Regions from separate parts of the Acidovorax sp. 107 genome, predicted to be linked through region 2. Evidence: predicted binding sites of a transcription regulator. Region 2 holds the regulator's gene; each other region holds the start of a gene.
The links. Region 2 encodes FNR, which switches genes on or off when oxygen is low (the NO sensors DNR and NnrR bind a similar motif). Its sites were predicted from a motif close to TTGATNNNNATCAA; they were not measured.

Region 1: C8C99_RS12645 (TraR/DksA family transcriptional regulator) is a predicted target of FNR. The motif match lies at 1,089-1,102, and genes of this name have one in related genera.
Region 3: cyoA (ubiquinol oxidase subunit II) is a predicted target of FNR. The motif match lies at 784-797, and genes of this name have one in related genera.
Region 4: C8C99_RS11345 (type IV pili methyl-accepting chemotaxis transducer N-terminal domain-containing protein) is a predicted target of FNR. The motif match lies at 1,134-1,147, and genes of this name have one in related genera.

What each region holds. Positions count from the first base shown of each region.
Region 1 is NZ_QBTZ01000001.1:2,702,913-2,705,108, forward strand. It holds gene C8C99_RS12635 (DUF2946 family protein) at 1-269, opposite strand, end outside; gene C8C99_RS12640 (glutathione S-transferase) at 392-1,039, shown strand; gene C8C99_RS12645 (TraR/DksA family transcriptional regulator) at 1,163-1,534, shown strand; gene C8C99_RS12650 (hypothetical protein) at 1,598-1,972, shown strand; gene C8C99_RS12655 (VOC family protein) at 2,025-2,196, shown strand, end outside.
Region 2 is NZ_QBTZ01000001.1:1,052,083-1,054,278, forward strand. It holds gene C8C99_RS04985 (FixH family protein) at 4-282, shown strand; gene C8C99_RS04990 (hypothetical protein) at 342-635, shown strand; gene fnr (fumarate/nitrate reduction transcriptional regulator Fnr) at 742-1,464, opposite strand; gene hemN (oxygen-independent coproporphyrinogen III oxidase) at 1,654-2,196, shown strand, end outside.
Region 3 is NZ_QBTZ01000001.1:838,130-840,325, reverse strand. It holds gene C8C99_RS03930 (MFS transporter) at 1-621, opposite strand, end outside; gene cyoA (ubiquinol oxidase subunit II) at 893-1,951, shown strand; gene cyoB (cytochrome o ubiquinol oxidase subunit I) at 1,960-2,196, shown strand, end outside.
Region 4 is NZ_QBTZ01000001.1:2,418,313-2,420,508, reverse strand. It holds gene moaA (GTP 3',8-cyclase MoaA) at 1-1,078, opposite strand, end outside; gene C8C99_RS11345 (type IV pili methyl-accepting chemotaxis transducer N-terminal domain-containing protein) at 1,247-2,089, shown strand.

The DNA.
Region 1 (2,196 bases), 1.7 Mb from region 2:
TGAACCACAGGCAGCTGGGCCTGCGACACGGGAGGGGGGGCGCCCACGTGCGCACACAGCGGGCAGTCCAGCGTGTGGCTGGACAGCTCCTTGGCGCCGTCGTCGGTCTTGACCAGCACCTTGATCGCGCCCGAACCCGAGCAGATCAGCTCCATGGACTGCGGATGCACCAGGGGCGACGCCACGGCCACGCCGATCGACAACACAAACCACGCCAGCACAAGGCGGGCGAGCCAGCGAAGGCTGCGGATGGTTTGCAGGGGGGACATGGGTGCGGATTGTAGGGGGCCGGAGCACGCACTCCTTGACCGAGGTCATCTGCGCGACGGCCTACGGCCTCGCCCGCACCTAGGATGCGGGCTGCATTCACCACCCCAACGGAGACACCGTCATGCTCACACTCTGCGGCTTTTCGGCCAGCAATTACTACAACAAGGTCAAGCTGGCCCTGCTCGAAAAGGGCCTGCCGTTCACTGAAGAACTGGCCTGGGTGGGCGAGACCGACCGCAGCGCCAGCCCGCTGGGCAAGGTGCCCTACCTGCGCACGCCGCAAGGCGCACTGTGCGAGTCGGCCGTGATGGCCGACTACATCGAGACCGCCCACCCCGAGCACCCGCTGATCCCGGCCGACCCCTTCCAGGCCGCCAAGGTGCGCGAGCTGATCACCTTTCTGGAGCTGCACCTGGAGCTGGTGGCACGCAACCTGTACCCCCAGGCGTTCTTCGGCGGCACGGTGAGCGACACCGCACGCGAGAAGGTCGGCGCACAGCTGCAGAAGAACATCGCTGCCTTCGGCCAGCTGGCAAGGTTCAGCCCCTATGTCGCCGGCGACACGTTCACGATGGCCGACTGCGCCGCCATCGTGCACCTGCCGCTGGTCAGCTCTGCCACCAAGATCATCTACGGCCGCGACTACCTGGCCGACCTGCCCGTGCGCGACTACCTGGCCCGCATGGCCGAGCGCCCCCATGTGCAGCGCGTGAACGCAGACCGCAAGACCAACACCGCCGAAATGCTGGCGCGCCCGCCCAAGCGCTGAGCCCGCCCCGCAGCGGTGTCACCCGGGCAGTGACACCGCGCGCCATCCCTTGACCCTGGTCAACCCCCGGCACCGCGCGCAGGCGCACCATGCAGGTATCCGATCACACCGAGGAGACCCCGCATGGACAAGACCCAAGCCGCACCTTTCCGCCAGCAGTTACTGGCCCAGCAATCCGAGTTGCTGGCCCAACTGGCCGCGCAGCGCGGTGGTGTCATCGGCCGCGCCGAGGCTGCGGCCGATCACTTTGGGCAGCCCGAAGACCCACGCGCCCAAGTGGCCACCGAGCGCGAACTGGAATTCGCCCTGGGTGAACGCGAAACCGAACACCTCGCAGCCGTCGAGGCCGCCCTGGCCCGCATCGACACAGGCACCTACGGGGAGTGCACCGACTGCGGCGCCCACATCACTGCCGCCCGCCTGCACGCCACCCCCGAAGCTGCGCGCTGCGTGCACTGCCAGGAGAAGGCTGAGCAACACCACCACGCTGCGTGAGCTGGCTCACGCAGTCAGACACCTCGTTTCCCCGTTATGTCCTCACTTCAAGAAAGTCGATTCATGAGCACTTTTCACGCCGTTGTCTGGATGGACCAGTCCGAAGCCCACGTGGTGATGTTCGACCGCGAACACGCCGAAGCCCAGCGCATCAAGTCCCGCAGCCACCACAAGCACCAGGGCAAGGCCGACGACCTGGCCCCGTTCTTTGCAGACATTGCCCAGACGCTCACGCACACCCGCGAGGTGCTGCTGGCAGGGCCAGGCTTGGTGCGCAATCAGTTCCGCGACTGGGCCGCCAAGCACCATGCCGCGGTGGCGGATGTGGTGGTGGACTCCGTGGCGGCCGACCACCCGACCGACGCTCAGCTCGTGGCCATGGCGCGCCAGTATTTCAAGAAGTTTGACAACATGGCTGCCGATCCATCAGCCGCTTGACCTGCCCCCACATCGCGCCCATAGCGCGGCCCTGGCTGCTATCCTTTGCAGGATGCGCAGCCTCTTTCACCTTGCCTTTCACGTCACCGACCTGGACGCCGCGCGCCGCTTTTATGGCGGCGTGCTGGGTTGCCAGGAGGGCCGAAGCACCGACACCTGGGTGGACTTCGATTTTTTTGGCCACCAGATCTCGTTGCACCTGGGTACGCCGTTTGCCAGCGCCC
Region 2 (2,196 bases):
GCCATGCCTTCAAACCCTGCCATCGCTACGCCGGCAGTTTCCCCGCCCTGGTGGAAGTTTGGCCACGTGTGGCTGGTGATTGCCGGGCCTGCGATCGTGATCGTGGCCGGCTTTGTAACCCTGTGGCTCGCGATTTCGCGGCCCGATCCCGTGGTGGCCGAGGACTACTACCGCCAGGGTATCGAGATCAACAAGACCCTGGTCGCTCCAGGTAAGAGTCTGGCGCCGGCCCTCAAGGCCCGCAACCATGCGGCCACCCCGGTCCAGGACCAACCACGCTGACAACCCTGCGGTCTCACGCCTGAGCGTGACCGCATGCAGCACCAGGAGACAAAATCGATATGTGGACGCAACGCCTGATGTGGATTGCCTGGCCCGCCTTCTTGATGGCGGGCGTGCTGGAGATGCTTGTTTTTGCCATGGTGGACCCCCAGGACCTGCACTGGTTCGGGCAGCCTCTGGCGTTTTCGAGGGAGGGTGTCTACACCCTTGCTTTTTTTGCGTTCTGGGCCATCACCATGGCCACCAGCGCACTGACGACACTGCTGTCCATGTCACCCTTTGAGGTCAACCGGTGTCCGGTGCCCAATGCGGAGCGGCCCGACGATTGCCGCAAGACATCTTCTTGCTCCTGAACTTTGTCGGTTGCCTGTCTGGGCTCGCGTTGCGTGCCCGGCGGCAATGAGCCAGCACTGCACGAACCTGGTGTAGTGCCCGGCTCTGGGCGAGTGCCGCCGTTGCTCAGTGGCAGGTTTGCTGGCTATTCACAATGCGCCGCAGGGCATCGGTGTCGAGGATGCGGACATGGCGCTGCTTGACCTCCACGATACCTTCCTCCACAAACTTGGAGAACGTGCGGCTGACCGTTTCGAGCTTGAGGCCTAGGTAGCTGCCAATCTCTTCTCGCGTCATGCGCAGCACCAGCTCGGACTGCGAGAAGCCCCGCGCATGCAGGCGCTGTACGAGGTTCAGCAAGAAGGCTGCCAGACGCTCTTCTGCGCGCATGCTGCCGAGCAGCAGCATCACGCCATGCTCGCGCACAATCTCGCGGCTCATGATCTTGTGCACATGGTGCTGCAGGGCCGTGACTTCACGTGACAGCTCTTCGATACGGTCGAAAGGCATGACACAGACCTCGGCGTCTTCCAGTGCCACCGCATCGCAGGTGTGGTGGTCATTGACGATGCCGTCCAGCCCGATGATCTCGCCCGCCATCTGAAACCCCGTGACTTGGTCGCGACCATCTTCGGTGGCCACGCAGGTCTTGAAGAATCCTGTGCGGATCGCATAAAGGGATGTGAAGGATTCGCCATTGCGGAACAAGGTGCCGCCACGCTTGACCTTGCGACGCACAGCAACGACCTCGTCGATACGCTGCAGCTGTTCTTCATTCAGGCCCACAGGCATGCACAACTCCCGAAGGTTGCAGTTGGAGCAGGCGACTTTGATGGTGAGCGGATTCATAAGCACTTGGACTTGGGTTGGTGGCCGGGCATATCGCGCTTGCCGCGCATGGACATTTGAGCATGGCGCGGGCCAGCGGCTGACCTTCATCAAATTGTCGCCGTATGGCCGATGGGTTCACTTGATGCAGGTCAAGGACGTGTCCTGGAGCCTACGGCACAGTCAAGGTGTACGCAAGGAAATTCTCCCATGACTGCTGTTTCGCAAGATCTTCTGCGCCGTTTTGACGTGCCAGGGCCCCGTTATACATCGTATCCAACGGCCGACCGTTTTGTGGAGGCGTTCGGTGAGGAAGACTATGTGCTGGCGCTGGAGCAACGCCGTTCAGGCACGGTGGCCAAGGCCATGCCGCTGTCTTTGTACGTGCACATTCCGTTTTGCGAATCGCTGTGTTACTACTGCGCTTGTAACAAGATCATTACCAAGCACCATGACCGTGCTGACGTCTACTTGCGCTATCTGAGCCGTGAGATTGACCTGCACACGGCCCACTGCGGGGTGGGGCAGGTGGTCAGTCAGTTGCACTTTGGCGGCGGAACGCCCACCTTTCTCTCGGACGCTGGCTTGCGAGAGCTGATGGCCATGCTCAAACGCAGTTTCACGCTTGCGCCGGGAGGGGAATACTCGATCGAAGTGGATCCGCGTACTGTCAACGCGGATCGATTGGCGCTGCTGGCCGAACTGGGGTTCAATCGCTTGAGTTTTGGTGTGCAGGACTTTGACGCCGAAGTG
Region 3 (2,196 bases), 210 kb from region 2:
GGCCAGAAACTCTTGCACCGTCAGGCTGCTGTACAGGTAGGCAAACAGGCCCGCAGCCAGAACAAAGCCCAGCGGCGCGCCCAGCTGGCCAATCATGGCGTACCAGCCCCGGCGCTCCTTGGGGGCCGACATGGCCAGCAGCGACGGCAGGCCGTCCCACGAGCCGCCCAGCGCCAGGCCCTGGCCCACACGCAGGATCAGCAACGCCACGATGGCTGTAGTGCCCACATCCTTGTAGCCCGGCAAAAAGGCCATGCCCACGGTGCAGACGCCCAGCACGAACAGCGCAATGGTCAGCTTGGTGCCCCGCCCCCAGCGCCGCTGGATGGCCATGGAGATGGCTGTACCCACCGGACGGACCACGAAGGCCACGGCCAGCAGCGCGAAGGCCATCAGCGTGCCGTCCAGGCGGGACAGGAAGGGAAACAGGAAGGACGGGAAGACGAGAACGCAGGCGATCCCGAAAACGAAGAAGTCGAAATACTCGGACGAGCGCCCGATGATCACGCCCACAGCGATTTCGCTGGGGGTGACGTCTTCATGCGTATCAGCCCGCGAGAGAGAGGCGGCGCTTTCGTGAAAACCGGCCGCAGGATAGGTGGCAGTGGCGGGGCTGCTCATGAACATGGCTCCTTGACGTTGTGTAGCTAACTGACGGGGTGAGACCACCTCGTTCTACACGCAACTTCTGCCGCCCACAAGTGCGCTTTCACTATGCCAGGGGCTGGAAATGTCATGGAAACCGCAATTTGCACCAAATTGGTGCAAATTTTGCGAATTGGGTTGACCTTGGACAAAATGTCCAATCGACAAAAAAGCTAGCGCTAGTACATTCGCACGCATCCCGTTATCCGCGTTTACCCGAAACAAACGCACTGATCGCGCTCTTCACATGCTCAAACTTCCCCAACTTCGTGGGCCCACCTGGCTGCTCGCTCTGTCGGCCCTGGGCAGCCTGGCAGGCTGCAGCAAGGCTGTCGTGCTCAACCCCGCCGGCGACATCGCTGCCCAGCAAGGGCAGATGGTCATCACCGCCACGCTGCTGATGCTCATCATCATCGTGCCAGTCATCGCGCTGACGCTGCTGTTTGCCTGGAAATACCGCCAGGGCAACACCGAGGCCGAGTACGACCCCGAATGGCACCACTCCACGACGCTGGAGCTGGTGATCTGGACCGTGCCCTTGCTGATCATCATCGCGCTGGGCGCCATCACCTGGATCGGGACCCACAAGCTCGACCCCTACCGGCCTCTCGACCGCATCGACGCGCAGCGCGCCGTGCCCGCCGATGTGAAGCCGCTCGAAGTGCAGGTGGTGGCCATGGACTGGAAGTGGCTGTTCTTCTACCCCGAGCAAGGCATTGCCACGGTGAATGAAGTGGCGGCCCCGGTGGACCGCCCCATCCTGTTCAAGCTGACGGCCACGTCCACCATGAACGCGTTTTACGTGCCCGACCTCGCCGGCATGATCTACGCCATGCCCGGCATGCAGACCGAGCTGAACGCGGTGATCAACAAGCCCGGCGTGTTCAAGGGCATGTCGTCGCACTACAGCGGCGCGGGCTTCTCGGGCATGACGTTCAAGTTCCATGGCCTGAGCAACGAGGACTTTGCCCAGTGGGTGAAAAAGGCCAAGACCGAAGGCAAGCCCCTGGACAAGGGCACCTACCTGAACCTGGTGAAGCCCAGCGAACGCGACCCGGTGCAGCGCTTTGCCTCGGTGGAGGAAGGCCTGTACGACAAGGTGCTCAACCGCTGCGTCGAAGACGGAAAGATGTGCATGCACCACATGATGGCGATTGATGCCCAGGGCGGCGACGCCTACATGCGCGCTGCGGGGCTGAACCTGCCCCAGGACGTCTGCACCGTGCAAAACGCCGCCCAGGTGGTGGCTGCACTCGAAACCCGCAATGCGCCGGCTCCCACTTCCGGCACCAGCATCCGCCAATGAGTCTCCCTATGACCTCTGAAACCCTTTCTCCATCCCATTGGGCGCTGGGCCGCCTGAGCTGGGACACCGTACCGATGGCGCACGAACCCATCGTGTTGTGGACCTTCATTGCCGTGGTCCTGGGCGGCATCGCCGTCATGGCGGGCATCACCAAGTTCCGCCTGTGGGGCCCGCTGTGGCGCGACTGGATCTGCAGCATCGACCACAAGAAGATCGGGATCATGTACATGATCCTGGGCCTGGTG
Region 4 (2,196 bases), 1.4 Mb from region 2:
GGCTGCTGCGCAGCTCGGAGTAGCGGTCGGTGCGTTGCTGCCAGATGGGGGCGATGGCCGAGGCAATCGCCTCGTCGCTGGCGCCGCCCCGCAGCAGCGTGCGCAGGTCGTAGCCCTGGCTGGCAAACAGGCACAGATAGAGCTTGCCTTCGGTGGACAGGCGTGCGCGGTTGCAGTCGTGGCAGAAGGCCTGGGTCACGCTGCTGATCACGCCCACCTCGCCCAGCGCAGGGTCGTGCTGGCCCGCTGCGTTGGCATAACCCCAGCGCTCGGCAGTTTCGCCGGGGTTGCTTGGGTCCAGCTGCACCAGCGGCAGTTCGGCGCGCAGGCGTTTGATGAGTTCGGCCGACGGCAGCACCTCGTCCATGCGCCAGCCGTTGGTGGCGCCCACGTCCATGTATTCGATGAAGCGCAGCGTGGTGCCGGTGCCGCGAAAGTGGCGCGCCATGGGCAAGATCTCGTGGTCGTTGGTGCCGCGCTTGACCACCATGTTGACCTTGATGTGCGACAGCCCGGCGGCGTGTGCAGCCTCGATGCCGGCCAGCACGTCTGCCACCGGAAAGTCCACATCGTTCATGCGGCGGAAGACTGCATCGTCCAGGCCGTCCAGGCTCACCGTCACGCGGTTCAGGCCCGCGTCCTTCAGGGCCTGGGCCTTGCGTGCGAGCAATGAGCCGTTGGTGGTGAGGGTGAGGTCCGGCGCCACGCCGTCCACGGTGCGCAGCTGGGCCAGTTGCGCCACCAGGTCTTCGAGGTTCTTGCGCAGCAGGGGCTCGCCGCCCGTCAGGCGGATCTTGCGCACGCCATGCGCCAGAAAGAGCCGCGCCAGCCGCGTGATTTCCTCAAAGCTCAGGAGCGCCCCGTGCGGCAGGTAGGGGTAGTCCTTGTCGAACACTTCCTTGGGCATGCAGTAGTTGCAGCGGAAGTTGCAGCGGTCCGTCACGCTGATGCGCAGGTCGCGCAGCGGGCGGCCTCGGGTGTCGGTGAGCTGGCCCATGGGGGCTACGGGGAGCGTGGGCACCCGCGCCGCCAGAGCGGCGATGCGTTGGTCCACCAGAGGAATCACACGTTCGGCCATGGCGCGATTTTGCCGCATGGGCCTGTGCTAAGGGGGTATGCCCCTGCACGCGGAGTTGATCGCGGTCAAGTTTTGCCCCGGCGTGGGTGTGCCTGCCTTTGACATGGCGCAGTGCGCTTTGGATGGTGCGTCGCAACAATATGGGCATCCGATTTCAAGGGGATTGCCATGTTGACGCGCGAATTTTCAGCCGATGCCATGCCGTGCCAGCGCCGCGTGGCTGTTCAATGGGTCGCGGCGGGCATCCTTCTGCCTACCTGGGCCCTGAGCGCGCAGGCGCAGATGGGGCTGTCGGGGGCCATCAACTATGCGGGCTGGTTCCGTGCGCTATCGCAACGCATGGCCAAGGCCTATTGCCAGCAGTACCTGCAGGTGCTGCCTGGCGCTGCCGTGGATGTGATGGGACTGGCGCGCAAGATGGCCCTGTCGGGCAGCAGCGAGCTGGCCAAAGGCACGCAGTCGGGGCAGTGGCCGGCCGATGTGGGGCGCCAGCTGGCCGAGGTGCAAAAGCAGTTTGCATTGCTCAACCAGCTGACTGCCGCGCCAGCAACCCAGACTGCGCTGGTGGTGGCGGCTTCCGAGCAGGCCGACCGCACGCTGCTGATTGCGCAGGCCGTGACCGAGTCCATCGAGAAAATGGCCCCCGCCCCCAGTGCCCGCTTGGTCAACCTTGCGGGCCGTCAGCGCATGCTGTCACAACGCCTGGCCAAGAACTATTTTCTGCATGCAGCCAAGGTGGAGTCCAAGGTGGTGCAGGCCCAGCTGGCGTCCGACGCGGCCGATTTCCGCCAGGCGCTGCAGACGCTGAAGGCGGCGCCGGTGTCCACCACCGCCATCCGCAACGAGCTGGAGTTGGCCGACTCGCAGTGGCTGTTCTTTGAATCGGCCCTGCGCCGCCCCGCCGATGACGCAGGGCTGAACGCGGTGGCTACCACCAGCGAGCGTCTGCTGGGCGTGATGGACAAGCTCACTGGCCTGTACGAAGCCGCCCTGCGCGAAGTGCTGGGCTGAAGTCTGGGCTGGCCAACCAAAGGCTGGTACAGCGCAGAGCCTGTTCGCAATACTTCCGGGGCTGCATAGCCACCTTGCCGGGTTGGGATGCAAGGCGCGGTGCGCAG